Regions from separate parts of the Paenibacillus sp. HGF5 genome, predicted to be linked through region 2. Evidence: a T-box and tRNA genes for the amino acid it is inferred to sense, from the RefSeq annotation. Region 2 holds a T-box; the other holds one or more tRNA genes.
What was found. A T-box is a leader RNA that pairs with one kind of tRNA and senses whether it is charged. The one in region 2 lies ahead of HMPREF9412_RS22235 (valine--tRNA ligase), so its partner is inferred to be a tRNA-Val.
Positions count from the first base shown of each region.

Region 1: it encodes a tRNA-Val, which carries the amino acid that the T-box ahead of HMPREF9412_RS22235 (valine--tRNA ligase) is inferred to sense. The anticodon was not compared.

Region 1 is NZ_AEXS01000017.1:44,181-59,999, forward strand. It holds gene HMPREF9412_RS02060 (DUF1292 domain-containing protein) at 1-106, opposite strand, end outside; gene HMPREF9412_RS02065 (copper amine oxidase) at 201-755, opposite strand; gene HMPREF9412_RS02070 (MBL fold metallo-hydrolase) at 1,007-1,744, shown strand; gene HMPREF9412_RS02075 (DUF3892 domain-containing protein) at 1,811-2,044, shown strand; gene HMPREF9412_RS02080 (GNAT family N-acetyltransferase) at 2,153-2,596, opposite strand; gene HMPREF9412_RS02085 (hypothetical protein) at 2,951-3,214, opposite strand; tRNA gene HMPREF9412_RS02090 (tRNA-Val) at 3,350-3,422, shown strand; gene HMPREF9412_RS02095 (hypothetical protein) at 3,567-3,980, opposite strand; gene HMPREF9412_RS02100 (hypothetical protein) at 4,000-4,263, opposite strand; gene HMPREF9412_RS02105 (hypothetical protein) at 4,253-4,459, opposite strand; gene HMPREF9412_RS31900 (cyclic lactone autoinducer peptide) at 4,745-4,885, opposite strand; gene HMPREF9412_RS02110 (accessory gene regulator ArgB-like protein) at 4,869-5,411, opposite strand; gene HMPREF9412_RS02115 (hypothetical protein) at 5,353-6,030, opposite strand; gene HMPREF9412_RS02120 (hypothetical protein) at 6,812-8,443, opposite strand; gene HMPREF9412_RS02125 (ABC transporter ATP-binding protein) at 8,445-9,230, opposite strand; partial or broken gene HMPREF9412_RS02130 (GNAT family N-acetyltransferase) at 9,295-9,835, opposite strand; gene HMPREF9412_RS02135 (TetR family transcriptional regulator) at 9,858-10,484, opposite strand; gene HMPREF9412_RS02140 (L,D-transpeptidase) at 10,922-11,296, shown strand; gene HMPREF9412_RS02145 (VOC family protein) at 11,357-11,740, opposite strand; gene HMPREF9412_RS32750 (hypothetical protein) at 11,829-11,990, shown strand; gene HMPREF9412_RS02150 (beta-N-acetylhexosaminidase) at 12,058-13,974, opposite strand; gene HMPREF9412_RS02155 (alpha-mannosidase) at 14,110-15,819, opposite strand, start outside.
Region 2 is NZ_AEXS01000142.1:25,320-41,138, forward strand. It holds gene murC (UDP-N-acetylmuramate--L-alanine ligase) at 1-1,327, opposite strand, end outside; gene HMPREF9412_RS22230 (bifunctional folylpolyglutamate synthase/dihydrofolate synthase) at 1,334-2,737, opposite strand; gene HMPREF9412_RS22235 (valine--tRNA ligase) at 2,746-5,415, opposite strand; T-box leader at 5,527-5,825, opposite strand; gene HMPREF9412_RS22240 (hypothetical protein) at 5,855-6,049, opposite strand; gene HMPREF9412_RS22245 (LysM peptidoglycan-binding domain-containing protein) at 6,074-7,426, opposite strand; gene HMPREF9412_RS22250 (RluA family pseudouridine synthase) at 7,591-8,499, opposite strand; gene hemL (glutamate-1-semialdehyde 2,1-aminomutase) at 8,496-9,791, opposite strand; gene hemB (porphobilinogen synthase) at 9,828-10,826, opposite strand; gene cobA (uroporphyrinogen-III C-methyltransferase) at 10,881-12,440, opposite strand; gene hemC (hydroxymethylbilane synthase) at 12,445-13,401, opposite strand; gene HMPREF9412_RS22275 (precorrin-2 dehydrogenase/sirohydrochlorin ferrochelatase family protein) at 13,405-14,061, opposite strand; gene ccsA (cytochrome c biogenesis protein CcsA) at 14,068-14,898, opposite strand; gene hemA (glutamyl-tRNA reductase) at 14,917-15,819, opposite strand, start outside.

The sequences.
Region 1 (15,819 bases), on a different contig from region 2:
CTTCTTCATCCGTCAATGTCAGCACAAACTCTTCATGTTCGTGGTCGTGGTCATGGTCATGACCGCAGCCGCAAGCATCTCCGTGTTCATGTTTGTGTTCGCTCATTGAAAAAACCTCACTTCGGTTAAATTATCATACTTTCGTATCGTATCACGGATAGCTTCTTCAGGTCAATTTTTGCCAAGCAGCTATGGACCCATCAATTTAGGGCGGTAATCACTTTCTCCGCAACCTTCACAAAACCGTCATCCGATTTGACTTTTACATAAAAGCCTACCGAGTATTTTCCGGCCGTTTTGAAATCGTACGTGAAATCATAGGTTCGGAACCAGAAGTTATCCTTGCGGTCCTTCACTTCCTGGGACTGGATGTCCTTGATATTGCCCGAAGGATCCTCAATCGCTACTTTCACGGCATGAATATTGTTGTTTAAGCTGTCTACCTGGCTAAATACATTGAATTTCAGCTTGCCTTTGTTTACGTTGCCGAATACAGTATCTCCTTTGAAGAGAAAAATATGCACATTCGGCTTGACGACCTGGACTTGTCCATTCGCCGAATTCCAGTCCACAGCCCCGTCAAATTCCCGGACCGGCACATAGGTTTTGCCATCAATCAAATACCCGCCATCCTTCAATTCGCGTCCGTTCAGCCAAACACGAACACGTTCATTGACGGAATCCGCAAACAAAAGGGTGCTGCCACCCATTAAAGAGAGCACTAGCATACATGCCATCACTTTTTTCCACTTCATTTCATACGTTCCCTCCATTGGCTCTTCTTGTTGTTATATGTGTATACTACATGTCAAAAAACAAGTTGCGGACAATTTTGCACTTTGTGGTAAAATTTTTTTCTCGTGGTTCAAGGCTTGATCTTATCACGATTTTTGCAGCATTACGGCTCCGTTTCAAGCATATACTCCGTGTAAAGACACAAGAAATTCGTTAAAATACACATAAGCATACTTGGACTATACATCATTTCATCAGGAGGTTTCATCCATTGACACTGACATTGCAAATGCTTGGCACCGGCAGTGCGTTTGCCAAGAACTACTATAACAATAACGCACTGATACATGACGGAAATTTCACGCTGCTCATCGACTGCGGAATCACTGCACCGTTGGCGCTGCATCAGATGAACAAAACGTTTAACGATGTGGACGCCGTGCTCATTACGCATATCCATGCCGACCATGTTGGCGGGTTGGAGGAGCTTGCGTTTATTATGAAGATGAAATACAATCGCAAACTTCCGCTCTATATTGCTGACGCGCTGGTGGAACCGATATGGGAACATACACTCAAGGGCGGATTATATCAGCACGGGCATATCTCTTCCCTTCAGGATGTATTTGACGTGCATCCTTTGAAACCGGGCGTGAAGGCCGCTATTTCATCCGGAATCTCGGTGGAGCTGATTCATACGCAGCATATTCCGGGCAAAGACAGCTATTCGCTTTATTTGAACGATCGGATTTTTTACAGCGCGGACATGGTATTCGACCCCATCCTGCTGAAGCAATTGGTAAATGAACGGGATTGCGAAGTGATTCTGCATGAATGCCAGCTGCAGGGTCCGGGCGAGGTGCATACGACACTCGATGAACTGCTCAGCCTGCCTCAAGAAATTCAGGAGCGTACCTATCTGATGCATTACAGCGATGAGGTCGAAGCTTTCATCGGCAAGACCGGAAACATGGAATTCGTGGAGCAGCAGCGGGTATACGAATTGTAGTTCAATATGCGTCAATGCATAGTTTACGAGGGTTCCCGGGAATAATAAGGCCGGGAGGCGATTCATATGGATCAAGAACAACAAGAAGTTGTAGGCGTACGTAAAAATGGTGATGGCGACATCATCGAACTTAAGCTGGATAACGGCAGCGTCGTGGATTACAAGACGGCCCAACAGATGGCCAAGAATAAGGAAATCAAGAACCTGAACGTATTCCGTGGACGTGATGGAGACGAACATCTTCGTTCCAATGCGGATGGCGATCCCAGCAACAACCTGGACAATTTGCCGACGTTCTAATTTATGCGCAAAAAGACCTCGAGGCGATGCTCGAGGTCTTTCCTTTTTTTTTGGGGGACGATGCGTTAATAACCGGCATCTTATTTGGATTTGGCTTGGTTTGCGGCCTTACAATTCCTTTTTCATGCGAACATGGGGAATGCCTGCATCATCAAACGGCTCGTCCGAAATCGTCTCATACCCCAGCTTGCGGTAAAAAGCCTCTGCCTGCACCTGTGCATCGAGCACGGAATATTGCAGCTTTAGTTCACGAGCCTGCGCTTCCAGCGCCATCATCAGCACACGGCCAATCCCTTTGGAACGGAACGGCTTCCGCACCGCGATCCGCTGCATTTTGGCGGAATCCTTATTGTAATAGGTAATACGCCCGGTTGCGGCGTACTGCCCCTCCGACTTGATCAAGACATGGTGTGCATCCGATTCCAGGCGGTCGTAAGCATCGATCTCCAAATCGATCGGCACCTTCTGTTCTAGGACAAACACATCCTTTCGGATATCCAGCGCCTGCTGCAACTGCTCTTCCGTTGATACATTGATGATTTCTGCTGCCATTTCAACACCTCTTTATGTAGAATCAATTCCTCGTGATATCGCAGGTCGAGATATTATACAAAATATTCGTTTTCCTGTATAGTAGTAGAAGCTAACGTCTTCATGAAAGGAGCATTGCCTTTATGAGCATGGGAGCCACGATATTTTGGGCTGTGGTCATTGCTGCCCTGATCATCTATCCCACCTTCTGGACGATCAAAAAAGGTTATTCCCGCAAATGGGATGAGGAATAGCATCGGCCGACTTACGACAAACCGCCAGCCTGCCAGCCGGCGGTTTGTTCTGCTCACTGTTCGTGCAGAGATCATCATAATGGTTGGCGCCGCTTTAAGCACAAAGCCGTCCTGGAGCTCTTTATGGATGGAGATCCCTTAACGTGTCCTCCGCATCCATCGGGGATACTGGCTCCAGCACCCCGCTTCCCTGCTTGGAATATACGTCCTGATCCACGGAACGCCCGTACACATCCAGCATCACGGGCGCTGCAGGGGCATGCAGCGGCTCCAATTGCACCGATGTTCTTTCCGGGACACTGCAGCCGCCGCCCACAATAGATACCGCCAATAACGAGAGCACCAGTCCCGCTCGCTTGAAACGATGGGATATTCCACCTGTCATGCCATTCACGCTCCTTCATTGGCAAATTCATGCTGTATTTAGTCTGAACCGGAACGTGATATTTTATAACGAGAAAACCATTGACAGCCGCCTTGTCTGCTGGTAATATATGAATTACCTTTTTAAATATTTCATGATCTGTTAGCTCAGCTGGGAGAGCACTATCTTGACAGGGTAGGGGTCAGTGGTTCGAGCCCACTACAGATCATCACAAGGAGCCCTTGCGTAGCAAGGGCTCCTTTCTTTTTATGCTTTTGACTACCTTTGCGAGTTTCACCTTTTGGGGACGAATTGGGGGAAACTAAAGAGGGCCAAGTACCCACAATTTTGCCCTTCCCTAAGACGCAAAAAATCAATCGAATATCGGTGCTTGATCCCATTCCAACTTAAATTGAGAACCAAACTTTCTGACAGAGTCTATATCAGCCGTAAGCGTGAAGTCTTGATCAGACCCAAAAAAGCCCAACTCATAAATACCTTCCGATTGGCTTCTTTTCCAGCTTAATTGATAAAGATGTTTTTCGAATGACATATATAATCCATCTAATTTGAATCCATTCAGTGTGTCCAACGGAAATTCCGTAGTTACTGTAATATAATTATGAATCGTTAGATTCGTCCAACCGAAATTCAAATCATAGATGAATCGGTTGGAATCATAAAATTTAAAGTTGATTTGGCATCCTTCGTACTTTCCAGGGATACGGGATATAAAATGAAATTCGGCTCGTGTCCCCTCATCCGTGCAATCTCTAAGCACAGGCATTTCTATACCTCCTGCCGACTCAATGTGTCGTCCAGTAATCCGCAGCTCTTTCCACTCTTTGAACGGGCTGTGCCTCTTCCTCCAGCACAATCAGGCTCTGCAATTCCCGCTTGTTCTTAAACATAATATAGCCTTGTTCCTCCAATGAAGCTATGCCCTCCATAATCTCGTTCGGTTTACGTCCCGTTAGATACTTAAGTAACCGCAAGGTCGGGACACGGCTGCGATGCGCCGGATAGTTGATCAAAATTCGGAGCAGTTTTCGTTCCAGATCAGGAAGCATGCGAACCTCTTCCTTTCTGGGGCCTCCAGGACAGGATATTGTTTTCATTGAATACCCGAGGCTTTCCCGTCTCCAGGCACGTTGCCCGAATCCGCTGATCCTTAATGCTGTGTATCTGTATTTTGCGCTGGGTAATGTTGCCCTTACGGTCTTCGTATATGATTTCTACGGTTTGCTCCAGGTATTTCTCAAACATGATGCACCCACCTCTGATAAGAACGTTTGTTTGTATTATATGCGAACACCCGTTCTTTTATCAATGTCAATTTTACCCTAATTGGCTTGGCATCCATTACTAAAAAACTCGCAATCATTGGGGCATCGATGGAACCGACCGTTATGGACTCAGCTGCAGCTTCCTTAGTCATAATAAAAACCGGCGCCAACAGGCACCGGCTACTACGACCCATATCTCATTCAACAACCATGAACCTACCACAAATTTGGAGTACCCCAGTCCCCGTAACAATTGGATCAAGATTTACTTCAAAAGTTCTTCCGGCGTCTCTCCGCTGTACACAAATACGGGACTTGCAGTATTAACGACAAATACGGCTACCAACGTCAGTGCAGATGCGATGAACGAAAAAAAACGATGACGAATCTTATGGATCCATAACATGAGCTTGTCCTCCTTTCCAGCGTAATAAACTTATAGCCTGGATTAAAAATATGACAGCCAATGTTGGGGACTGAAGGACAAAATTGAACAACACGATGAAGCAGCTAATCAAGCGGAGTTTAGAGTAATGCTTGCTCGGTATCCGGGATTGTCTCTCGATACGGCTGGGAGCAAACAGCATAACCAGCAACAGACTAAGTGCATTCATAACGAGCACAGCTGCATTCCCCATATCAACAAAAGTCACCAAGGTGAACAGTGCTGTCGTGAATGCAATACAGCCGGCCCCCGTCTTAAGGTGATACCCTCCCGAGAATTGCCTCAGTACGGCGAAGCCCGTCAAGGCTATGACCGCCTCTCTCACGTTACCCGAGAAGATCGAAATCAGCAGCGTGAATACGACAATGAACATCACGTTGAATAGAATGGCGAGCGCGTGTTTCAAAACAGGAACGGAGGACGGATGATCAGGAACCTGACGTTTGATCCTCTCCGCTATCCGCTCTGACAGTCCTTCTATGATCATAAGACTCCCGCTCCTCTGTATTGATGGCATAATACAAGAAGATTCCAAATGTGATTCCAAAGAAGAGAAGATGCAGCCACAGGCGGTTGAGGTAAAACAGAATGGCAATTAATATCAGCACTACGATAATTAAAGCGATTAACAGAATATGTTCAAATTTAATGCGCAGCTTCTCCAGGTCGTACTTAAACCCGATACCGAACCTGTACATCAACCAGGATATCAGCAGTCCCGTCGCTCCTGACAGAACTTGAAGAATGTAACCTTTGGCAGGATCGGTCTGAATGGCATCGATCGATCCGAACACCGTTGTCAAATAGGCGGTTTGAATCAACGCGTAGAACATGTAGCCTATAATGGTGCAAATCGCCGACCAAATGACAGGGATTTTAATGATGGCCGAGAACAAGAACACAAAAATCATTACCGTAATAAGCGGGGCAAGAAAATCGAGCGAGAGTTCATTCCGCATGATGTAACTCTGTAGATTGGCAAGGATCATAACCAGCAGGGCCTGCCATATGTACTCCGTTGTTTTAAATCTAAGCAATGTCATGATCAGTGAATAAATCGCCAGTGTTTCAAAAGTCGAAAACACCATAAACCAAATAGCTTCCATTCAAAGATTTCCTCCCTACACCGTAAAGAAATGGTTTAATGTGTACAACGCCACTTCCCGATTCATCCTGATTGCGCTGAATGATTATAACGTCCATAAGAAACGTATATCTTCAGCCCCTCAGTTTCTATCGAGTCGTCCCTGAATGATGCATGTTCTTGAGGTCAATTCCGATGGCGCCTGCCATTTCTTATATGCCTGGAAGCTCTGATGAAAAATGCAATAACATCGAACGGCGTCAATAGCTCCGGCTTGTATACAATTACCAAGCACAACGGCCCGGAGCTTATAACGCCAAAGACGAAGCAAACCACTGCAACGTTCAATCCGCAAAACAAAAAACGAGCATCAATGATCAAGAATCCACGACCTTATGAACATGACTAAGCCAGAATAAACTCGTGTCGCACGATGCGTAATATCCTGACATCATCATCTATGTCGATTATATAAGGCCATGTAGCCATAACAACAGGTAATTAAATACATATGTGGGGGAATCCATCATGGATCTATGAAGTGTAGAGTTAATAAAAGGAGATAACTAGCTATAACTCTATTATATACGAACCTACGTTCCTGTTCAACTATTTAGGAAAGACAGTATTTATTTATTTCTGACATAAACCTTACGCGATTAGAAATTAAGATAGGATTAACTAATCTGTATTCCAAGAAGAGGCATCCGCCGGATGCCCCTCCCTATTTTCCATTCTTGTCCCCAACCCTTCAAATGGATGAGCCTTGTTAGACGGAATGTTTTTGTGTATGAGTAAAGGAGTCACTTATACAGCCTGGTCCAAGCCAAACCATTGGCAGCAAGCAGCGCGACGATATAGGCCGATATACCGTAGGTAACCGTACTGCTAAAATAGTGCAAGCCGCATAGCCCGCCGACAACGATAATGAACAGCAGCACCCACCAGCCGTCTTTTTGCTGAGCCATATTAAAGGCTTGAGAGAACGGCGGATGGCGCAGCATTACCTTGGCCGACACAGGAATCAGCACCAAGCCGGTAAGAAGGATGATGAGAACGTCCGGGAGGATCCGAATACCGAATATGATCAGGAATACGATCGCATTCACAGTGAACAACGGCAGGAACATTTTTATGGCAAAAGCCTTTAAAGCTCCTTGATATAAGGGACTCATGCTTGGCATCGGAGCCGCCCCGAACAGCCAGAAGGCCTTGGGTTTGCCGGAGAATTTCAACATCATTACGACGGTTACAATCATGATGAGCATGACATGCAGCACATAGTACGACGATCCCCTGCCGATTTCCGCCAGGGAGGAATTACGGATCGTGGAGAAAAAGAACAGGTAGGGCAGCAGAACGGACAAGCCGAGCGTAGGATACACCTTCAGCTTGAATTCTCTCTCGTTCTTCAGCATGCTGGCAGATAAGCGGAAACATGCCTGTTCCGTGCGGGACCGGCATACGATTTTGGCCAAAAACCTGTCAAACCGACCGCGTTCCCGCCCTTTTCCCGCTTCGCTGTGCGCCAGCTTTTCCAGATACTGCTCGAAGGATGGAATATAACGAAGGTACACCACCATGAGCAGAATCGGAACGAGCACGGCCAGTAAGGAGAGGACAATCAGCCACCCGCTCCCCTCGCCGAACATCCATTCAAATGGAGCCGCAAACCATACGGGCGGAAGCAGAACCTGCCACCAGGCCGGCGTAAATACCAAATTGAAATCAATCAGATCAAACGAACGGATCACGAACTGATAGCCGATGGCCAGCGTGGCGGAAAGCCCAATCTGTACATAATTGATCAGATCCTTCAGTTTCTCTCCGTCCCAATATTTCAGCAGCACCAGATAAATCATGGAGGTGCCCACCAGTATGAGCATATTCATGAGAATAAGCTCAAGGATGCAGATCAGAAAGAACAGCACGCCATGCTTAAACAGCCCCACGGCAAGTGAAGCAGCCGATAGCGCTCCGGTCAGCAGCAGCAAATAAATGCCGGCATGAATCGATCTGGCCACGCCGACCGTGCGGCCGTCGATCGGTTTCGTCATCAGAATGCTGCGGTCGCGCACATCCAAAAGCACGGATGAGAAATCCGAAATCATGGAGGTCATGATCAGGAACATGAGGATGGCGGACAGGATGCTCATCGGCATCAGATATTCCGGATCGCTCCAGAACACAAACGGCGTCAGGACAAGCCCGATTAAGCCATACAGCCAGAGGGAACTGACAAACAGGTTTTTGTCCTGCTCTTCAGCCTTCCGGCTGTTTGAAGATAATATGACGGATGCCCGCCTCGAGTCCATCAGCAGCTTGACATGCAGGATCCGCCGCAGTGTTTCATAGTCGACGCCCATTCTCGAGATAACCCCTTGAAACCGATCCAGCAGCTTCAGCATTCGAAATGAAACTTCCGGGCCCGCCATATCAGCTCCCCTCCCGAACGATCGATACGAACCGCTCCGCGATGCTGGCATGGTCATTGAAGCCCGTCAGCTGATTGAACACCTCTTCCAGCGACCCTTCATGGGAATGCTGCTGCAGCTCTTTGAACGTTCCGTCCGCCACCACCCGGCTGTCTGCGAGCAGAACGATCCGGCTGCTGATTTTCTCGACGACGTCCATGATATGCGAGGAATAAAAAATCGTCTTGCCCTGTGCCGACAGCTGCGCCAGCACCTCCTTGACCACCATCACGCTGTTTGCATCCAGCCCGCTTAAGGGCTCATCAAGGAACAAGAGATCCGGATCATGCAGGAGACTCGAGATGAGCAGCACCTTTTGCCGCATTCCTTTTGAAAATGTGGCGATCCGAGCATGGTAAGCCTTTTCCAAGTCAAAGCAGTCCATCAAATGTTTGGCCTTATAATCCGCAGCATCGTATGTAAGTCCGTACAATTCGCCAATAAAAGTCAGATATTCCGCGGCCGTTAACTGATCGTATAATTCCGCCACCTCGGGCACATACCCGATTCTCCGTTTATAATCGATATTCCCGTCGGAAATATCCTGGCCGAATATGCGGACCGTTCCCGTATACCCTTCAACCAGCCCAAGCATAATTTTAACCGTCGTGCTCTTTCCCGCCCCGTTCGGACCGATATATCCTATCATCTCGCCGCGGTTGACCTTCAGATCGATCCCGTTCAATACATAACGGTTATCATATTTCATGCGCAGGTCTTCAATCGATAACACTTCATTTTCGGACATGATTGATTCTCCCATTCCCTCTTTTGTCGTCTCATACCTACCTTATTATGGAAGCGCGGGAAAATCAACCGTTGGCGGTATACTCGCTCCGCAAAAGCCCCATGTGCACAATGTCATGCCAGGCACCGTTCCGGTACAAGCTCTGTCTGGAGCTGCCTTCGTGGACGAAGCCGATTTTTTCATACAGCTTGATCGCTTTATGGTTAAAGGAGAACACCCGCAGGCTTACCCGGTGCAGATTCAGCTCCAAAAAGGAATAATCCAGCAGCAGCTCCATCGCTTCCGAGCCGTATCCCCCTGCCCCAATAATTTTTATCGCCGATGTCGATGATGCACTCCGCATTGCGATTCTTGAAATCGATGCCGACCAACGACATGATGCCGATCGGTTGACCTGATTCCTTCGCCTGGATCAGATAGCTCTTCGAGGACGGAGTGCCGAGGATCACATGCTGAACGAAGTCCTTGGTCTCCTCCATTTGGTAAGTATCCAAGCTGGGACTGGTTGATTGCATCACTTCCAGGTCATTTCGCCAGGTATGATACAGCTCCGCGTCATCCATGGTCATTTTTCGACAAGACAATCTAGCAGAATCAAACAGCATTGCTATGAGCCCCTTTCTGTCATCATGATTCAATGGTTATCGGATTTAGCATTTCGCCGAGAGAGTAGAGGAAAGACTCCAGCTGCTCCGGCACGCAAGTCACCCCAGCCCCAAGCTGGAAGGTATCCAGCATGAGTCCGTTGAGAAACGAGATCATGTACCGTGCGATGGCTTCCGGTTCCAGACGCGGCCGAAACTCCCCTTGCTCCTGCCCCTTCCGGATGACCCCGCACAGAGCCTCAACCGTAATCTGATAGCGCTCGGTAATATAGGGATCTCCTTGCTTCGCATGATCATAAGAGGAAGACAGGAAGTATTCCGCCCTGGCGAGTACAAGCGAGTGATGGATCAGCGAGATGTCCTCCTGCTGTTTCTTGATCCAGTCCAACATTTGCTTCCACATCGAATGTGGCGAATCCGGTTCAAAAAAACGGAGCGCCTCCTGATCGTCATAACGCAGAACCTCCAGAAAAACATGCTCCACATTGCCAAAATACGCGTACACGGCGCCGCGGGACATGCCGGCTTCCTCCATGATGTCCTGCATCACGGTGCGGGTATAGCCCTTCCTAATAAAGACGCGCCTGGCTGCTCTCAAGATTTCAAGCTTTTTTTGCTGCTTGTATTCGTCGCTGACCCTTGGACACATAATCCTCCCCACCCTCGACCTTAAACTGACACTGGTGTCGTTTTTCACACCATATTATAAACGACATTCATGTCGTTTTCAAATACCATCCAGTAATTTACGCTGATCCCTTACAGCAAAGCCCTTTAAAAGGACAAGTTGAGCGCAGCCATGACACTATCATTTTTTAGATGGAATGTCCCATAATGCCCCTGTCGCTTGATCTTTGAAAACAACTTGTTCTATTTTCCGGCAGCTGCACATTTCCGTCAACATTCGCGAATCCCCGCATATATATGGGGGAGAACGAAAAGAGGTGATCGGACATCATTAAGGGCATCGGCCGCATACTGGTCTTCGCCTTACTGCTCGTATTCTTTCTCCCCTCCGTTACCCAAGGCGCGGCAGCAGGACAGAAGCTGGACAGTAAGTACACCAAGTACGCACAGTTTATCGTCATTGACAAATCCACCAACAAGCTGACGTATTACGAAAAAGGCAAGGTCATAAAAACATTCCCCGTGGCCACCGGCAAAAAACCCTCCTATACGCCGGAAGGACTGTTCAAAATCCACGAAAAAGTGAAGAACAGACCGTACTACAAGGAAGGCATCAAGGGAGGAGATCCGCGCAACCCGCTTGGGGACCGCTGGCTCGGCATTAATGTGAAAGTGAACGGCCGAACCAGTTACGCTTATGCCATCCACGGCAACAACAACGCGAATTTGATCGGAAAGTACGTATCCGCGGGTTGTATCCGGATGCACAACAAGGACGTGCGATGGCTCTACGACAAAGTAAAAATGAACACCCCCGTCCTCATCCAAAAATAAGGCGCGACCATGAAAAAGCCAAACACTGCACAAGTGTTTGGCTTTTTTAGGTTTAACGTTTTACGAGCCGTACTCGGCTCCGAATTCAATAATGTTGCGGTCCGGATCGAGCACGAATATCTGGGCGAAGCCCGCTACGCTGTCGGGTTTGGCTACATACTCGACGTTCATCCGGTCCAGCCATTCCTTGGTTTCGCGGTAGCTCTTCACCCAGATCGAGAAATGTCCGTCCGTTGTATCGATGCCCCGTTCCCGCAGCGTATCGCTGATGGGATGCTCCAGCAGATGGAGCTGCTGGTTCCCGACGGCATACCATACCCCTTTCGAATCAAACGGCGGGCGCGGCAGCTCCCGAAACTTGAGAACGTCCGAGTAAAAAAACTTCGCCTTCTCCAAGTCGCGCACCGCCAAGCTCACATGGTGCAGTCCTTCAAATTGAATCATGAATCCCACCCCCAGGTATGTAACTGTATTGTAAAGGATACCTTATCATTATATAACATGAATTAACCAGCCAAGGGGGGAGTTCACCATGGATATCCATTCGAATGAATACAAAATCGCTGCGCTCAACGGAAATGAAGGCACTTTGAAGGCAATTGAAGACGCCGAAACCAAAATTGCCGAGCTGACGGGCAAAGAGATCACGCTGATTGCCTACGAGAAAGAACAAACACAAGGGGAGATGCCATAACCAAGCCCCTTAGAAAAAAGGCTGCCCTCCACGCGTCTACAGTGACCTTGGAAGAGCAGCTTTTTCATTAGATGAAGCTCGACGCCGTCACGGCCGCCTGATAGGTTACGTTAACCTCAAGCGGTCTGTCGGTTAGACCATTCAGGTCGAAGAGCATCCGGTCGGCTTCCAATTCCTCGATTTCCTCGACTACGCCTCCCACATAATCCGAAAGGCGGTCCTGCGTAGAGGAGATTCGCGCGAGAAGCCCGCCGTAGCGGAGATCCAGCACTTCCCAGCCAAATGGCTTATACGTGCTCATCCAAAGCGCCCTGTGGGATAAACGCAATGTCTCGATGCGCCGCTTCAGCTGGTTTAACGGAGAATCCGCCGCGGAAGCAAGCTCAGCAAGCCGGCCTTTGTTGCCCGTGTCGTAGAGCCTTTTCAACGTAACGCCCAGGGTGCTCTTGATAACGAGGACCGAGGCCAATTTTTCATAGAAATCATAAAGGCGGTTAAACGGTGCCGGGTACTGTTCCTTGCAGTCCCGCCATCTCTGCTCCAGCTCGGCGTAATGTCCAGGCAGCACGGAATCCGCTTCCCCCTCCACATGCTTGTCCAGCAGTCCCAGCAAAGGATCCTGCCACAACAAATACTTCGAGGGATTGGCCATCCAGTGATTTCCCTCCGACACGCCGGGAACCTCATCCATATATTTCAGCGCGTTCAGCGATCCGAACAAATCGATGCCCGTGCAAGCCGCGAGCCTTCTTGCCAGAAGCTCGTCGCTGATACCGTCTCCGTACCCATGCTCGGCAAACAGCTGGAGGCCCGCCAGGATGACCAGGTGATTGGTTTCGTTTCCGTTATCCCCCCAGGCGGTGGCGATGACTTCGCGGATCCCTTTCGTTTTGGCGGCGCGCAGGGCAGGATGGCTGGTCATCCAGGTCTTGCCGTTGTTCGGACTGATGCTGTTCCACATATGAATGCCGCCAGCAAAAATCGGCTTGGAGCCCAGCTTCATATGCTTATCATACAGCCGCTCATACCCCTCTTCATCCCTGCGTCCGTAATCCCAATATACGAATTGGACGCCTTGGGGAATGCGGCTCATATTGTCGTCGGAAAAATCCGCATCCAGATTGTACAGCGAACCTTGATAATCGTTGGCCAGCAAATTAAAATACATGTCGCTCCAGATCATCGGCCGGAGTCCGAGACGCTCGGTAATGGCAAGCACCCGGCTGACATGGTCATTCATAATCTGAAACCGGTCCTGGACCCCGTTCAATTTTAAATACTTGCCAAGGCCGACCTGAAACGCCTCGTCCATCCCGATGTGAATCCGCTTGGAACGGAACATCCGGGATGCGGCGGTGATCATCTGTTCGATGAAAGCATACGTCTTGGGCTCACCTGCGAGCAAAATATCCGCATGATCCTTCATATCCGCGGCATAGCCCCATTTCAGCGCTTGCTGCAGATGCCCCAAGGTCTGGATGCACGGAATCATCTCGATGCCGAACAGGTCCGCGTAATCGTCGCATTCCCTCATTTCCGAAGCCGTGTACCGGCCGCGCATATAACCGAAATACGGCTGCTCTTTCACCTCGTACGTATCCTCGGTATACATCATCAGCCCGTTCAGCCCCATCAAAGCCATATAGCGGATAAACTGCTTGATCACCGGAACCTTAAGCACGCCATTGCGCGAAACGTCAAGCATCGTGCCGTTGAAGTCAAACCTGGGCTCCTCGGTCAACTCGAACCGGTCACGCTCCCTCGCCTGCTCCAGAAACACCCCTAAAGCACGAAAAAAATGAATCTTCTCCTGGTATCGGATCGTCCCCTGCCCATCCTTTAATGATAACTGGATCGGTCCTGGAGCCTGTATGACCCGAATCTTTAGGCCCTCTCCCTCCGTAATGCGGATATCCAATATGTCCGAGAGCTCGCCAACCCCTTCAAGCAGCTTCTCCGGCAGGTTATCAAAATAAATCTTCATCTCCATACCTCCATTCCGTTTTTGAGATGATGCCTATCACATTGCAAGACAGCAAAGCCCGATCCCTGTCATTTCGGAATCGGGCTTTTGCTAGCCGGGATGGATCACCATGCCCGGCGTATATTTGATCGAAACTTACTCGGCCGAAACTTTAACGCCCAGCGTCAAGATCTCATAAGGTTTCACCGGCAGCGTAAAGCTTCCATGATTGTCAAAGCTTTGAACCGCTCCCTCTTCCTCCAGGATATTGCTCTTGTACACGCCCTGGGACGGCAGGGAAGATGTCAGCGCGAGCTCAGCATCTGTGCCTGCCAAATTAAACCAGCGCAGCATCAAGTCCCCAGTGTTCGGATTCACTTTCAGGGAAGAGAATGCAAGCTCTTCGCGGCTCCATGCCAGCGGCGCGGAGGTGGAAGCCACCTGTCCGGTATGAACGCCGGTCTGGGCAGCCGTCCATGGAATCTGGAACTGGTAAGCCTCGGCATAAGCGCCGGAAGCGATGCCGTCGCCCTGATGCGGAATGACCTCCATACGTACCGTATGAACGCCGATGCACTGGGCTTCAGGCGTCGGGAAGTAACCCCAATCGCCGAGCTCGCCTACGGAGCGAAGCAGCGTAACGGCAATCGTATTCCGACCGTCCCGCAGGACTTCGTACTCGTTTAAGCCCTGGTTGGCCACCGTCAGTCCTGCCGCAGCCGCCGAAATGTCTACGAAAGCCTGTTGATGAGCCGTGTAGCTCGGGTTCTCCCATTCGGCAGCCGGGTCATTATCCCGTTTCGCCACTTCGAACATGGAATCCACGTAATGGGAAGATGCCTCCAAATCGGTCGGGAACAAAGCACGCACCCGATGATCCTTCGCCTGATTATCCAACGTGGCTTCGATCTCCACGCCTTTGCCGCTGCGGTTCAAGCTGACCACGGTACGTATGCGCATCGGCACCATCTCGCTCGATCTTTGCGCTTTGCGGTTCGGATAATACACAAGCTCATGCTGCTCTTCATCCAGCTTACTGTCCGCCATAGCCGGAATGGACCAGTTATGAACGATTTCAACGGATGCCCGGTAAGGCGTGTCTTCCAGAACCGTAATTTCGGCGGTCAGTCCTTTGGTTGTCAATGGAACTTCACCGTCCGGCTGTTTGTACATATATTCGTTACCGATGTCTCCGGTATTTTCATAAACGCCCAGATCGCGGTATACTTGTCCGTTCTTTTTATCCGTCAGGGAGAAGGAACCGTCCGCTTGGATTTCGACCTTGATCAGGTCATTTTCCAACACGTTCGACTGGCTGATCAGAGATCCCGTCTCGGCAGGCTTCACTTCGCTCTTCACCCAAGCATAGGCAGTCAAGCCCATGGCAGGAATGTCGCTTGCCTCGAAAGTCAGTCTCACGCGGCGGCACATGTACGGCTGGCGGAAACGGTCGTCCGGCAGATCGTACCCGAACTGAAGTCCCAGGTCCTCTACGGTGCAAGGCACGGCTTGACCTTGAGCGTTAACCAGCACGCGGCCGGACAAGTCGACTTCCTTCATCCGGCGGCTGGTTTCCTCAAGCGAATAGCCTTCCCGGAAATAGAGGCGTTTCGCGTCCAGCTCGATGCTGACCGTACCGCTGCGTTCCCATCCGGTCGTATTGAATACGACCAGCGGCAGCGGATCGGTGCCCCATTGCTCGAATGCGGTTGTGTCCACCGCATCCGCGATGACGCGCACGCTGTCGTCCACGATATTTTCCGCCACGTGGGCGCTTTTCTCGAAGCGGGTGACCATCTCGCGGTGAACTTCGTCCACGCTGCAGCCGCAGATGCTGTCATGCGGATGATTCTGCATCAGCGTCTT
Region 2 (15,819 bases):
TGTCGCCCGCTCCCATCGTGAGAACCAGGTCGCCTTCTTTTACGCGACCCTTGAGATCGTTCAGGACATCTTCCTTGGTAGGCAAATAGCGGGCACCGGCATTGCTGTTCTGGACGATCAGCTCCACCAGCTTACCCGAGCTGATGCCCTCGATCTGCTTCTCGCCGGCAGGGGAGTAAATATCGGTGATGATCACCTCATCCGCTTCCCCGAACGCGCGGCTAAACGCATCCAGCAGGAAGAAGGTTCTCGAATACCGCTGCGGCTGGAACACGGCAATAATCCGTTTGCCCGTAGCTTTTGCGGCACTGATCGTCGCCTCGATCTCGGTCGGATGATGCGCATAGTCGTCAATGACCAGAATGCCTTCAGCTTCGCCAAGCACCTGGAAGCGGCGCTTAGCCCCGTTGAACTTGACGATGGCCTCTACAATCGCCTCGAACGAGATGCCGCTCTTCAAGCAGCATATGACCGTGGCCATGGCGTTGTAGACATTATGTTTACCCGGTACGGACAGCTCGACGGTGCCCAGCTCCATGCCGTTATGAAGCATCGTGAAGCTGACGTGACGGTCGCCCAGCACCAGATTGGTTGCCGTATACTCCGCATCCGCATGAATGCCGTATGTGGTCACATTGCATTTCAGGTCTGGCAAAATCGCCTGAATGTTGTTATCGTCGGCGCACACCACGGCCGTACCGTCAGCCTTGATCTGGCTGAGGAATTGCACGTAGGCTGCCTTGAGACGATTGAAATCCCCTTCGTAATTCTCCAGGTGATCGGCTTCGATATTCAGAACGACGCCGAGCCATGGATGATATTGCAGGAATGAACCATCGCTCTCGTCGGCTTCGGCTACCACATGCTCGCCTTCACCCGCTTTGGCATTCGTGCCCACGTTCATAATTTCCCCGCCGATGATAAATGTCGGATCGACTCCGCATTCTTCCATCACGAGCGCAATCATGGATGAAGTGGTTGTCTTGCCATGCGCTCCCGCTACGGCCACGCCTTTGCGTTCGTTCAAAAGACGCGCCAGCATCTGCGCACGGTGAAGGACAGGAATGTTCAGCTTCTCTGCCTCGACCCGCTCCACGTTGTCTTTGGACAATGCCGTGGAGTACACCACAAGGTCCGCGCCTTGGACTTGCTCGGCGGTATGTCCAATGTATATTTTGGCGCCCTTGGCCGCCAGCTTTTCTGTCAATTCTTGCGATGCCACGTCAGAACCCGTGACTTTATAACCCATCTCCAGCATTACTCGCGCTATGGCGCTCATCCCGTAGCCGCCAATTCCTATAAAATGAACATGTTCTGATGTATTCAACAGATATCACCAACCTTTTTCAGAATCGGAAAGGCCCAGGAGGTTGGAACGCACGTCGGCAATGAGGTACAACGTGCCCGACACCACCCCAAGATCCTCCGCTTCCGTCCGTGACTTCAACTCTTCAAGTGCGTTTTTCCAATTTGGTTCTATGATGATTTGCAGTGTATGTTTGGCGTATTTCTCCCTTACCTGCTCTACGATGTCACCAAGCGCCTTGGCGTCCAGTTTCTTCCGGAAATCCGGTTCAGTCAGGATAAGCGTATCCACTATTGGCAGTATATGCTGCAAATACGATTCATGATGCTTATTTGCCAGCATTCCCATCATTAAGTTCAGTTTCCGATACTTATAGATCTGCGGCAAGCTTTTGGCCAAGGATTCAGCCCCTTCGGGGTTGTGCGCGCCATCGAGAACAATCCGCGGGGAGGACTGCACTTGCTCCAGTCTTCCCGCCCAGAACGTATCCTTAAACCCGGCACGCAATTCTTCTTCATCCACGATAAAGGCCATGTACTGGCGAAGCACCTCCAGCGTCATCATGGCAACCGCGGCATTGGCGCATTGATGCTCGCCCTGCATCGAAATATCCAGATCCATATCCCGGAACGGTCCCTTAAAACGGAAAGTCTGGCTTTCTTCGTCCCCGCGCAGCCGTTCATAAGAGAATTGTTCGTCTACAAGGTACAGACTAGTACGGTTTTTGGCGGCCGTTTCTTTCAGAATGTCGACAGCCTCAGGCTGAGTGACCGTGCTCACTACCGGCACTCCGGGCTTGATGATGCCGGCCTTCTCCATGGCGATCTCCTGAATGGTATCGCCCAGAACGTCGGTATGGTCCATGCCGATGTTCGTGATCACCGAAATGATGGGATGAACGATATTGGTAACGTCAAGACGACCGCCAAGTCCGGTCTCCCATACCACCACGTCCGGATAAGACACCTCGCCGTAATACAGGATCGCAAGAGCCGTGGACACCTCAAACATCGTGGGCGATCCAAGCCCGGAGCCCGCAACTTCGGCAACAAGCGGCTCTAAGCGATTCGCGAGTTCCAGCAGCGTCTCTTCCGGTATGTCTTCGCCGTTATACTGAAACCGATTGGTAAACTTCGTAATATAGGGGGACGTGTAGGTTCCTACCGTGAATCCCCCTTGAAGCAGAACCTTTGTTAAAAAAGCGCATGTGGAGCCTTTTCCGTTCGTTCCGGCCACGTGAATGAATTTTAATCGACGCTCCGGATGGCCGAGCAGCTCCATCAATCGCTGAATTCTATCCATGCCAGGGCGGATCCCAAACGGAATCAGCCCATTGATCCAAGCTACCGCTTCCTCATAGGTATGGAACGGAGCTGCCGCTGCAGCTGCCGATTGATCAACCATCGTTCTCACCTTCTGGTCCAGATTCATCTTGCCCATTAGCCTCTCAATTCTTCGATGCGCGCAATCACTTTGCTGCGTTTGTCCGAGTAATCCGCGAGTTTCGCCCGTTCTTCCTCAATCACCTTCTCGGGTGCTTTCGATACGAAACCAGGATTGTTCAGCTTCTTCTCCACACGCTCGACTTCGCTGTTCAAGTGCTGGATTTCCTTCTCCAGACGCGTGATCTCCTGAGCGATATCGATCAGCCCGGCAAGCGGCAGATACATTTCAACGCCTGTTACCACGGCGGTCATCGCTTTATCCGGCGCCTCAAGCGCAAGGGAGGACTCATACTCCGACGTGTTGCAGAAGCGGCGAATATAATCGGAATTGCGGTCGATAATGCCGGCAATTTGCCCGCTTACCGGTTTCAATTGCAGTTCTACTTTTTTGCTCATCGGCACGTTCACTTCCGCCCGGATGTTACGTACGGCACGGATCACATCCATCAGCAGGTTCATTTCGGTAACAGCTTCCGTATTCTCAAACGCCTCATCATAGGTCGGCCAAGAAGCCAGCATGACGGTCTCGCCTTCATGCGGCAAATGCTGCCAGATCTCTTCGGAGATGAACGGCATGAACGGGTGGATCAAGCGCATCGTGCGGTCCAGCACATAGGCAAGCACCGACTGCGTCTTTTTCTTGGCTGTTTGATCCTCGCCATACAGGGACAGTTTGGCAAATTCGATATACCAGTCACACAGATCATCCCAGATGAAATTGTAGAGCAGTCGACCGGTTTCGCCAAATTCGTAGGCATCAATTAGACGCGTAATGTCGCGGGAAGTTTCGTTCAAACGGTGCAAAATCCACCGGTCCGCGGTTCCCAGCTCTCCGGAAATGTCGATATCCGCCACCGTGAAGCCCTCCAGGTTCATGAGCGCAAACCGCGACGCATTCCAGATTTTATTAGCGAAGTTACGCGCTTGCTCCACGCGTTCCCAGCGGAATCGAAGATCCTGACCCGGCGTGCTGCCGGTCGATATCATATAACGCATAGCGTCTGCGCCATACTGTTCAATCACCTCGAGCGGGTCGATGCCGTTGCCCAGCGACTTGGACATCTTGCGGCCTTCGCTATCCCGAACCAGGCCATGGATCAGCGTGTCCTTGAACGGCATTTGCCCCGTAAATTCAAGTCCTTGGAAAATCATGCGCGACACCCAGAACGGGATGATGTCGTAACCCGTTACGAGAACGCTGGTCGGATAATAACGTTTGAAATCCTCACTGTCAAGGTCCGGCCAGCCCATGGTCGAGAACGGCCAGAGCGCGGAGCTGAACCAGGTATCCAGCACATCCTCGTCCTGTCTCAGATCATCCTTGCCCAGCTTCGCGCGGGCTTCCTCTTCATTCATGGCAACAACCACTTCGCCCGTGGATTCGGAATACCACGCCGGGATCCGGTGACCCCACCACAATTGACGGGAAATGCACCAATCGCGCACATTCTCCATCCAGTGCAGATAGGTTCGCTCGAACCGGTCAGGCACGAAGTTCACGCCCTTGCCGGATTTCTGCGCATCTACGGCTGCTTCCGCAAGCGGCTGCATCTTAACGAACCACTGCGTTGACAGATAAGGCTCGACTACCGCGCCGGATCTTTCGCTATGGCCGACCTGATGGACGTGATCTTCGATGCGAAGCAATACGCCCGATTCCTTCATGTCGCTGACGATTTGCTTGCGGCATTCTGCGCGGTCAAGACCCTGGTACTTGCCGGCAAACTCATTCATCGTTCCGGATTCGTCCATTACGGTAATTTGCGGCAGGTCATGTCTCAGACCCATCTCGAAGTCGTTCGGATCATGCGCCGGCGTAATTTTAACCGCACCGCTGCCGAAGTCCTTCTCCACGTACTCATCGGCAATAACCGGAATCTCGCGGCCCACGATAGGCAGCACCAATGTCTTGCCGATCATGTCTTTATAGCGCTCGTCTTCCGGATGAACGGCGACCGCCGTATCGCCGAGCATGGTCTCCGGACGGGTGGTTGCCACGGTAATGGAGCCGCTGCCGTCCTTCAGCGGATATTGCAGGTGATACAAATGGCCGTTGACCTCTTTGTACTCCACTTCAATATCGGACAAAGCCGTGCGGGCAGCCGGGTCCCAGTTGATGATGCGTTTGCCGCGGTAGATGAGCCCTTTATCGTAAAGCTTAACGAATACTTCCCGTACGGCTTCGGACAATCCCTCGTCAAGCGTGAAACGTTCTCTGGAGTAATCGAGGGACAGGCCGATCTTGGACCACTGATCACGGATCGTGTTTGCGTACAGGTCCTTCCATTCCCACACCTTCTCCAGGAATTTCTCGCGTCCCAGATCGTAACGGGTAACGCCTTCTTCGCGAAGCTTCTGCTCTACCTTGGTCTGCGTGGCGATGCCCGCATGGTCGGAACCGGGGAGCCACAGCGCATCGTAGCCCTGCATCCGCTTCACGCGAATCAGGATGTCCTGCAGCGTAAAGTCAAGCGCATGGCCGATATGGAGCATGCCCGTAACGTTAGGAGGAGGAATAACAATCGTGTAAGGCTCCGCGTCCGGTCGCTTGCCGGCTTCAAAAAAGCCGCCTTCCTTCCAGTACGGATACCATTTTTGTTCGGCTGCCTTCGGATCATACGTCGTCGGCATTTCTAACTGGGATTGGTTTTGTTTTTGATCCATATTTTCGTACCTCCGATACTGTTAATCAGTTTTGCCAACCCGAAACGTTTTAGCCTCCGGGCGTGTTCGTGGATATCATAGTTGGCGTGAAACAAAAAAAGCCCTTCGTCCTCAAAGGACGAAAGACTGTTCTCTCGCGGTACCACCTTTGTTTCGTGCTTACATGGTCCATCCACCGTTGTCCTCCCACGAAGAACATGAAAGGCTTTCGGTCAAGCACGACACTTTACGCAGATAACGGCTGCGGCCGGCGAACTCTAACCAGGGTAGCAATCGATCCTACTCTATCTCAAGTCCGCAACTCCGGGGCGACTTCGGCAAGCTGGTTCCTGCGGAATCTCACAGCGCTTGGTAGCAATTCCGCTCTCTGAAGGCCATACCTTCCTACTCTTCCCGTTCAACGTTGTTCTAGCTTTTGGAATACCTGTACATATACTATTCAAATATAACGTGGTTGTTCCATATAGTCAATATTTCGAGTGTTTCCGAACGATTTAGACATCATACCTGCCGATTCAAATAAATCCTTGTTCGCTGTAACATACAATCCAAGCTCGCTCTGCTTCCTCTCCTCCAAACCGGTTCCCCGCAGCACAAAAAGCAGGCCAAGGCTGCCTGCCTCGGCCTGCTTCATTCTAGCCCCATGACGACTTCCCGATTACTGGGGAATATACAATACCTGGCCTTCTTCCACATTCTGCTCGGACATGCGGTTATACAACAACAGCTCTCGCGGCGTCAGCTGATAGCGCTCGGCAATAACGTCGAGAGTCTCCTCACGCTGAACAATGCACATCCGAACCTTGCGGAACGGCGTTTCCTCGCGGCGGTTGCCTAGGAACAGACTCTTCCATTCCACATCCTCGGCCGAAACGGAATCCACGGATTCTTCAATGGCCTCTTCCTCGTCTCGAGCAGCTTGATCCTGATCCTGAACCGTTCTGCTCGATTGAAGCAATGAAGAGAAGCCTACGCCCGAAGCGGTGTTGGCGGTGCTGTTCTTCGCGTTGAAGGCAACCTTCAGCTCCGGTTTGGACGGAGCCTCTTCGGCTTGAACGGAAACCTCCTCCTCTATCTCCTCCAAGGGCTCGGCTTCCTCTTCAAAAACAGGCTGGGCTTCCTCCGTTTCCGGGGAATCCAATACCGGCAGGGCTTGAGTCTCTTCGCCTTTGCGCTCAGTAACGCCCGGGAAATCGGCTGCGGGTTCTTCCTGCTGCGGCTCCGGCTGGGCCGCTGCCCGTTCGAACTGCCATACATTCGGAGTCGACGGCTCAGCTGACTGAGATTCCGTCTCATTATGTAAGGCGTATTCGACCGTATCCTGGGCTTCAGGCGTATTGGAGATGCTTACCGTTCGGTCCGAATCCTGCGTATCCTGAATTTGGTTCTCGTATTCCGCCCAAGATGCCAGATACTGCTGCGTGCGCGCATCCGCCTCGGACTCTTGGACTCTGGGCTGAGCCTCGCTGAAATAAGAAGGCGAAGGCGTATTCGCGTCAGCGTTGGCTCCGACGCCTTGATACGGCTCATACGGATTGGCTGCGAACTGCTGCTGCTCTCCGCCTGCATACATATCATTCGCTTCAGGAGCATGTACCACTGTGAATTCCTCATTGGTCCATACTTGGTCACGAGCTCCCGGAGCCGCCGCCTGGATTCCTTTGAGCGATAAAACCCCCGTTATGTTCAAGCTGCGCTTGGATAACAGATCCACGTCAAAATTCTCGATCTCGACCGCGATGTCATCCAATGACGATACCCGGTTCAGCGGTACCGTGATCTCGACCGGAATCCAATGTTCTAGCGGCTCCGTCTCTCCTGCTTCGGTATCCCCTTTATACAGGCCTGCTAGAAGCAGATGGCCCCGAAGCGTGGCCTGGTCCTGCTGGCTGATCACCTGAATGTGCGGGATCAACTCCGCCTCTTCCAATTCTTCGATTCCCGGCAAATCTTCCGTCAAATTAATACGCTCGTAAATATCGAACCGCAATCCGTAGGACTGGTCAAACACGGGAATGTCCTCCTTTTTGGCATATACTATCCGTGATCTGTCATCACGGCATGAGCCTAAGTTTTGCCACTCAATTTATCTATATGCCGAAAACAGGAGAGCATGACTTTTTTGCGAATTGCGCATGGAAAGTTACCAAGCGTTCAGGGCCGCTGCAGCATCCCCTATCGGTTCGCTCCCTCTATGATTCGTTCTCGTAACTCCATCATATCCTGAGGCCACGGTGCCGGCACGTCAATGCTCTCGCCCGTAAATGGATGATGGAACAACAGGCGTTCGCCATGCAGCGCTTGGCGCGCAAACGTCCCTGGTCCCCCGTACAAAACATCCCCCAGAAGCGGATGTCCCATATGGCTTAGATGGACCCGGATCTGATGCGTACGGCCGGTTTCAAGGCGAATGTGCAGCAGACTGGCTTTCGGATAAGCTTCGGCTGAGAGAATATGCGTGATCGCGGCCTGCCCCGTTAATGAAACCCTCCGGCGGCTTGCGTGATAGCGGTCCTTGCCGATCGGCAGATCGATTCGCTTCAGCTCCTGCGATACCCTCCCTTGAACGATAGCCGCATACATTCGAACGATCTTCTTCTCGCGCATGGCCTCGTCCAGCTTCAGCTGCGCATATTCGTTCTTGGCATACAGCACGGGCCCCGTCGTATCTTTGTCCAGCCGATGGATATGCCGGACTGCCGCGTGAACCCCCTCTGCTTCGTAATAGGCGGCCACGACATGATTCAGCGTTGTCTCCCGGCTTTCGTTGTCCGGATGGACCGCCATGCCGGCCGGTTTGTTCACGACCAGGCAGAAATCGTCCTCGTACAACACCTGAAGCTCCTGCCACCTCGGTTCGATGCCGTATTCCCGATAAGGAAAAAGGACCAGCCGAAGCCGGTCCCCTCTCCATTGTATCCCCTGCTCATGACGAAGCTTGCGATACAGCTTCTCGGGCATACCGACCGTTTCCAGAAGCCACTTGGCGGCGGCCTCGTCCCGATCCGGCTGGCCCAACAGCGCCTTGCCGGGCGTCATCTCGAGCCATTCGCCGCGCTTACTCCAGCTGCCCCCGTAGCTCATAGGCTTTTGAAGGCGTTGTAATTGGCTTCGATGGTAGCATCGATATCTTCCACCGTATGGGCCGCCGAGATGAACATGCCCTCGAATTGGGAAGGAGGCACGCTGACTCCCTCCTGCACCATCGCCGCAAAATAGCGGCGGAAGCGGTCCAGGTCACTCGTCTTGGCCGTATCGAAATTCACGACCGGCGTATTCGTGAAGAATGGGCAGACCATGGATCCGATCCGGTTGATCGTAAGCGGGATGCCGAATTCCTTGGCGCTCTGCTCGAATCCTGCCTGAAGGCGGGCTCCCCGTTCCTCCAGCTGTTCATAAACGGCAGGCGTCAACAGCTTCAGGGTGGTGTATCCGGCTGCCATGGCCAGCGGATTTCCGCTTAACGTTCCCGCCTGGTAGATCGGTCCTGCCGGAGCGATCTGATCCATCAGCTCACGCTTGCCTCCATATGCGCCGACCGGCAACCCGCCGCCGATCACCTTGCCCAGGCATGTCAAGTCAGGCGTAACGCCGTAACGTCCCTGAGCGCAGTTGAGGTCTACCCGGAATCCGGTCATCACCTCGTCAAAAATAAGGATGCTCCCATAATCGGAAGTGACCTTGCGCAGGCCTTCCAGGAATCCTGGCTGCGGCGGAACCACGCCCATATTCCCTGCCACCGGCTCAACGATGACGGCCGCGATCTCTTCGCCGAAACGCTCGAAGGCAAGCTGTACCGATTCCAGATCGTTGTAAGGAACCGCAATGGTGTTGGACGCCACGCTTTCAGGCACGCCCGGGCTGTCAGGCAGGCCCAGTGTCGCGATGCCGGATCCCGCCTTGATCAGAAGGCTGTCCGCGTGACCGTGGTAGGAGCCCTCGAATTTGATGATTTTGCTGCGTCCGGTATAACCACGCGCCAGCCGGATGGCACTCATGGTGGCTTCCGTGCCGGAATTCACCATTCGCACCACCTCGATCGACGGCACGCGCTCGCACACGAGCTTCGCCATCTTCGTTTCGAGCAGGGTTGGCGCGCCGAAGCTGGTCCCTTTGGCAGCGGTCTCCTGAAGCGCTTCAACGACTTCAGGGTGTGCGTGGCCCATAATCAGCGGTCCCCAGGAACCTACATAATCGATAAAGCTGTTGCCGTCGATGTCGTATACCCGGCTGCCTTCTCCGCGATCGATATAAATCGGCGTGAGTCCTACAGATTTAAATGCACGTACCGGACTGTTGACGCCGCCCGGGATATATAACTTCGCTTCTTCGAAAGCAGAACGCGACAACTCTTCTTTTCGCAAATCTTGGCTCATTCTATGCACTCCTAACTCTTTAGTCGTTAATCGTTGCTAGCCGCGCATCCAGCGTGCCGCATCCTTCGAGAAATACGTAATGATAATGTCCGCACCTGCACGCTTCATCCCCGTCAGCAGCTCCATCACGATCGCCTGCTCACTGATCCATCCCTGCTGAGCCGCCGCCTTGATCATGGAATACTCGCCGCTCACGTTATAAGCGACGATCGGCAGATCAAACTGGTCTCTCAGCAATCGGACAACGTCGAGGTAAGCCATCGCCGGCTTCACCATCAGCATATCCGCGCCTTCCAGCACGTCCGTCTCCGCCTCGCGGAGCGCTTCCCTTACGTTAGCCGGATCCATTTGATAGGTTTTGCGGTCGCCGAACTGCGGAGCGGAGTCTGCGGCTTCGCGGAATGGACCGTAAAAAGCCGAAGCGTACTTAACCGAATATGACATGATCGGCACATTATAAAATCCGGCTTCATCGAGTCCGGAACGAATGGCTTGGACAAAGCCGTCCATCATATTGGAAGGTGCGATGATATCGGCTCCCGCTTTCGCCTGGGAGACCGCCGTGCGAACGAGCAGCTCCAGCGACTCGTCGTTTAATACGTCGCCGCAGGTGTGACCGTCACGCTCGAAGGTATGGACCATGCCGCAGTGGCCGTGGTCGGTGAATTCGCACAGGCACGTGTCCGCAATGACCAGAAGATCGGGATGCCACGACTTAATGAGGCGGGTGGCCTCTTGGACGATCCCGTCATCCGCGAAACCAGACGTGCCTACGCTGTCTTTTGTCTCAGGAATCCCGAACAGGAGCACGGCCGGAATGCCTAGATTTACGATTTCGTCCACTTCTTCCTTCAAGGTATCCAGCGAAAAATGATATACGCCCGGCATCGAGGAAATTTCGGATTTCACACCGCTGCCATAGGTAACGAAGATCGGCTGAACCAGATCCTCCGTATGAAGCACGGTCTCCCGGACCATGCTGCGAATGCCGGCATTTTGACGCAGCCGGCGATGGCGTACGATTGGAAAACTCATGACGTTGTACCTCCATAAGATGTAATTTATATCATGTATTAAAAGATAAGGATATTATGGCGTCGTTATACGGCGTGGATCGTTCTCGTTCCAAACACACAAGGCCTTGACCAAACTGTCGACCGTCGCTTCCTCAGCGAGGAGAGATACGTGGAGTCCGGCTTCCTCCGCGGTTTGCGCGGTCAGCGGTCCGATGCAAGCAATCGTCGATTCCTTCAGCAGATGGGCAGGCTCTGCCACGCCCATCCCCTTCAGCACTTTCAGCAGATTGGTAACCGTTGAAGAACTGGTGAACGTGACCGCATGAATGCCGCCGTCTTGAAGCAACTTCAGCAGCTCATCATCGTCCTCGCCGCACAGCACGTTCTCGTATATCACGGCTTCCGTCACATGCAGTCCCATTTCCATAAGCTTCTCCGGCAGCCATCTGCGCGCGAGATCGCCGCGAGGCAGCAGCACGCGCTGGCCCGGCTGAAGCTCTGGACCGTAAGCATCGATAAGTCCCTCCGCCTGGTAACGCTCCTTGATCACCTCAGCGGATATACCGTAATTCCCAAGAGCATCGGCTGTTGCGGGACCTACCGCGACGATGCGTGCCGAGGCCAAGGAGCGAATATCGCGTCCATGCTCCTTCAGGTGGCGGAAGAAAAACTCGACGCCGTTTACGCTGGTGAAGAACACCCAATCATACGTGCCCAGCTTGTCCAGCGCTTCTCGAATTCCGGCAAGCCCCTCGCCCTTTGAGGGCATCACCGTTTCAATGACGGGAAACTCATAAGGCTCCCCGCCAAGCTCCTCGATTTGGGATACCAATGAACTGGCTTGGCTTCGGGCCCTCGTGACCAGAATCCTTTTGCCGAACAGGGGCAGCCGTTCCGCCCACTTCAAGTGCTCCCGCTGAAGCACCACCTCGCCAACAACGATGACGGCAGGCGGCTGAAAATCCGCTGCCTTGACCTTGTCCTCGATATCTGCCAGCGTCCCCGTCAGCGTATCCTGCTCAGCCCGGGTTCCCCATCTTATTAAAGCCACCGGCGTTTCCGGAGGCCTTCCATGCTTCATCAGCTGACGGCTGATATAACCGATCTTCGCCACGCCCATCATAAAAATCAAAGTCCCCGTCGCATGGGTCACCTTATCCCATTGAATCATGCGGTCCAGCTTCTCGGGGCTTTCATGTCCTGTAATGATGGATAAGGATGAGGCATGATCGCGATGCGTCACCGGAATTCCTGCATAAGCCGGCACGCTGATCGCCGAAGTGATCCCCGGGACGATCTCGTACATGATGCCATGACGATATAACAGCTCCGCTTCTTCGCCGACTCTTCCGAAAATCGTGGGATCGCCGCCCTTTAACCGGACCACCGTCTTGCCTTCCAAAGCATAATCCACCAGCAGTTGATTGATCTGTTCCTGTTTCATCGTATGCCGATCCGGAAGCTTGCCCACATAGACCTTCTCTGCTCCGGGTTTCATCCAGCGCAGCAGCCGAGGACTGGCTAATCGGTCATACACCACGACATCCGCTTTTTCAATGCATTCCTTGCCTTTGATCGTAATCAGGCGCGCATCGCCCGGACCTGCTCCCACGAGATAAACCTTGCCTGCCATCCCCTCAACCCCTAACTTGTGCCAGTATCTTCTCCGCTCCTTTAGCTTTCAGCTTTGCAGCCACTTCCACTCCGAGCGCTTCAGGGTCGGTTCCTTCGGCGCTTTCCTTCAAGACGATTTCGCCGTCAGGAGAACCTACCATTCCTGTTAATTGTATAACGTTTTGTTCGCCGCGGGAATCTCCTGCCTCCACATTCTTCATGACGGCGTAAGCCCCGATCGGGACCTGGCATCCGCCGTTCAGCTCGCTTAGAAACTTGCGTTCCGCCGCCACGGTCCGCGCGGTTACTTCATCGTTATAAAGAGAGAGCAGATGCAGCAGCTCTTCATCGTTTTCACGGCACTCAATGCCGAGAGCGCCTTGGCCTACGGCTGGCAGACTGACTTCAACCGGCAGGTACGACGTGATCCGATCCTCCCAGCCCATGCGCTGCAGGCCGGCTGTTGCCAGAATGATGGCCTGAAACTCGCCTTCCTCCATTTTGCGAATCCGGGAATCGATGTTTCCCCTGATCCAATCGATCTGCAGATCAGGCCGATAGGCCTTTAGCTGGCTGGACCGGCGAAGACTGCTTGTCCCTACCTTGGCACCTTGAGGAAGATCATCCAGCGTTGTCCCTTCTTTGGAGATCAGGCAGTCGCGAGGATCTTTTCTTGCGGGCACCGCCCCGGAAACCAGTCCTTCAGGCAGAACGGAAGGCATGTCCTTCATGCTGTGAACCGCCATGTCAATTTCGCCGTCTATCATGGCCTGCTCGATTTCTTTGACAAACAATCCTTTGCCGCCTACCTTGGAAAGGGTAACATCCAGTATGCGGTCGCCCTTGGTGACGATTTTCTTGACCGCGAAGTCATATTCCAATCCGTGCTCCTTGGCCAAACGCTTCAAATCATCGATAACCTGTCCTGTCTGTGTCAGTGCCAGAGCACTTTGTCTACTGCCAACTACGATTGTGCGCATCCTTCATTCCTCCTGATTCTTCTCAATCCACTGCTTGATTTTGTCCGGACTCCACGGCACATAACCTCCGCGGCGAATCTCCCCGAGCATATCCATGCGGTATGCCTTTTGCAACAGCCGCCTGCGCGCGTCGGCGGACTTCACCTCATCCTTGATCATCGAACGCATGCTGTATAAAAAATCCAAATAATCCTCATACTCCGGTCCGAACCGTTCTTCGAGCTCATCGCGTATATCGCGTGCGGCCATCGGCCCTGCCCCCGACGTGGATACGGCCAGCATAAGCCTTCCCCGCCGCAGCACCGTCGGATTGATAAACGTACCGGCCTCGCCGTCGCTGGCTACGTTAACCAGCACGCCAAGGCGATCGGCGTCCTCGGCGACCTTCAGGTTCAGCTTGGCGTCATCCGTTGCCGCATGGACCATAAAAGCGCCTGCCAGATCGTCTGGCCGGTACTTCCGTTCCGTCCATTGAAGGGCCTTCTCTCCCGCCAAATGCCGGAGCGTCTCGCTTCTTAGTACAGGACTTACAATATGTACGCTTGCCCCGGCGTTCAGCAGGGTGAGCGCTTTGCGTTCCGCCACCTTGCCTCCGCCGACGATCAAGCATAAACGTCCCCTGCAATTCAGCAGGACGGGCACATAATGGTCATGCGTCATCAGCCGTCACACTCCTGACCAACTGTGGAATGCCGACCACGTATTCAGAAAAAAATTCAATATAATGAATCCATACCCGATTAAAGCCCATATGGCGGCCTCCCTGCCGGACCTTCTCCACAGTCGGCGTTTGATGAAATACACCATATACATCGCTAGCGCCGTCAGCGTGGACAATACTTTGATATCCAAAAACAGGGTCCACCGCCCGGCCATGGCCACCGACATGACGGCCAGGACAAGCGACATGACCAGAATAATCGTACCGGCCATCAGCGCTTTATAAGAATACACATCCAGCTTCTCCAGACTCGGCAGCCTGCGGACCGTATCATTCCACTGCTTGTGCTTCAGCTTCCGATGGAGAAACATGTAGATCGCCGCAAACACGGCCCCGACGGTCAAAGCGGCGAAGCTGATGCTCGCCAGGGCGATATGAATCAGCAAGAGACGGTGTTCCGTTTCCCAGCTGTACAATGCATTGTCTCCTGCCGTGAACCACAAACGATTGACCAGCATCACGCAAAAACCGACGAGGTTTATGAGCAGGACGGCAAATTCCGAGCGTTTCATATACGCCAGGGCAATCGAAGTGATCGAAATGCAAAAGGCCAGCAGGAACAGGAAATCAAACAGCGTAAATACCGGGAAGTGGAAATGTCCGCCCTCCATGGCCCTGATGCCGATGCCCGCGAATTGCAGCAGCGCGGTAATGACAAGAAGCCCTGTGCCTATCCGCTTCGCCACCGAATTGCGTGAAATGCAATCCGAGATATAAAACAGAAGGCTCAGGGCATAGATACAAATGCCGGTGATATAAATTATGTTTAACAGCATGGGTTATACTCACCCTCCTCAAAGGGTGGCTGGGGCCAGAGACACCTTAAGCGGCTTCTCTTCTGCCTGCTGATCTACAGCATTCTTCGTCCGTTCAGCTTTAACGGGTGCAGTTGCTTTCTTGTTGCGGCCGCGGGCTTCCTGCTCATTCTCATGGATCAAGCTTTCCAGCGCAAAGATTTGTGAAAAATAATCCAAAGCCTCGCCGCCCTGCTTGCCGCCCGTCATCTCCTTGATCCGGTTGATCGGATCGTGCATCATCTGATTGACGATACTCTTGGTCAAACGACGGATGACTTTCCGTTGGCGTTCGTCCAGCTCCGGCAGCTTGTTGAACAAGCTTTCCATCGTTTCTTCATGGATGGCATTCGATTTCTCCTGCAAGGCCCGAATCGCCGGTCTGACACCGAGCGTCTTCAGCCATGTGTGGAAAGCATCCATCTCCTCTTGAATCATCACTTCAATTTTCGCTGCTTCCACCCGGCGCATTTCCAGATTGGTTTCCACAATGCCTTCCAGATCATCGATATCGTACAGGAATACGTTGGAAAGTTCCCCAACCGCCGGATCGATGTCCCGTGGAACCGCAATATCAATCATGAACAACGGGCGGGACTGACGTTTCTTCATGCTCTCTTTAACCCGCTCCGCATTCAGAACATATTCATTCGAGCCTGTGGAGCTAATCACAATGTCGACTTCATTCAACAAATTCTTAGCTTCGGCGATGGTGCACGGCGTTCCTTTGAACTTGCGCGCCAGCTCCTCGGCACGGCCGAGCGTGCGGTTGGCCACGATCACTTCGGCCGCGCCGTTGGCATAAAGATGCTTCACGGTAAGCTCGCTCATCTTGCCTGCACCGAGTATCATCACTTTTTTATCGTTAAATGCGCCAAAAATCCGTTTACCCAGCTCCACCGC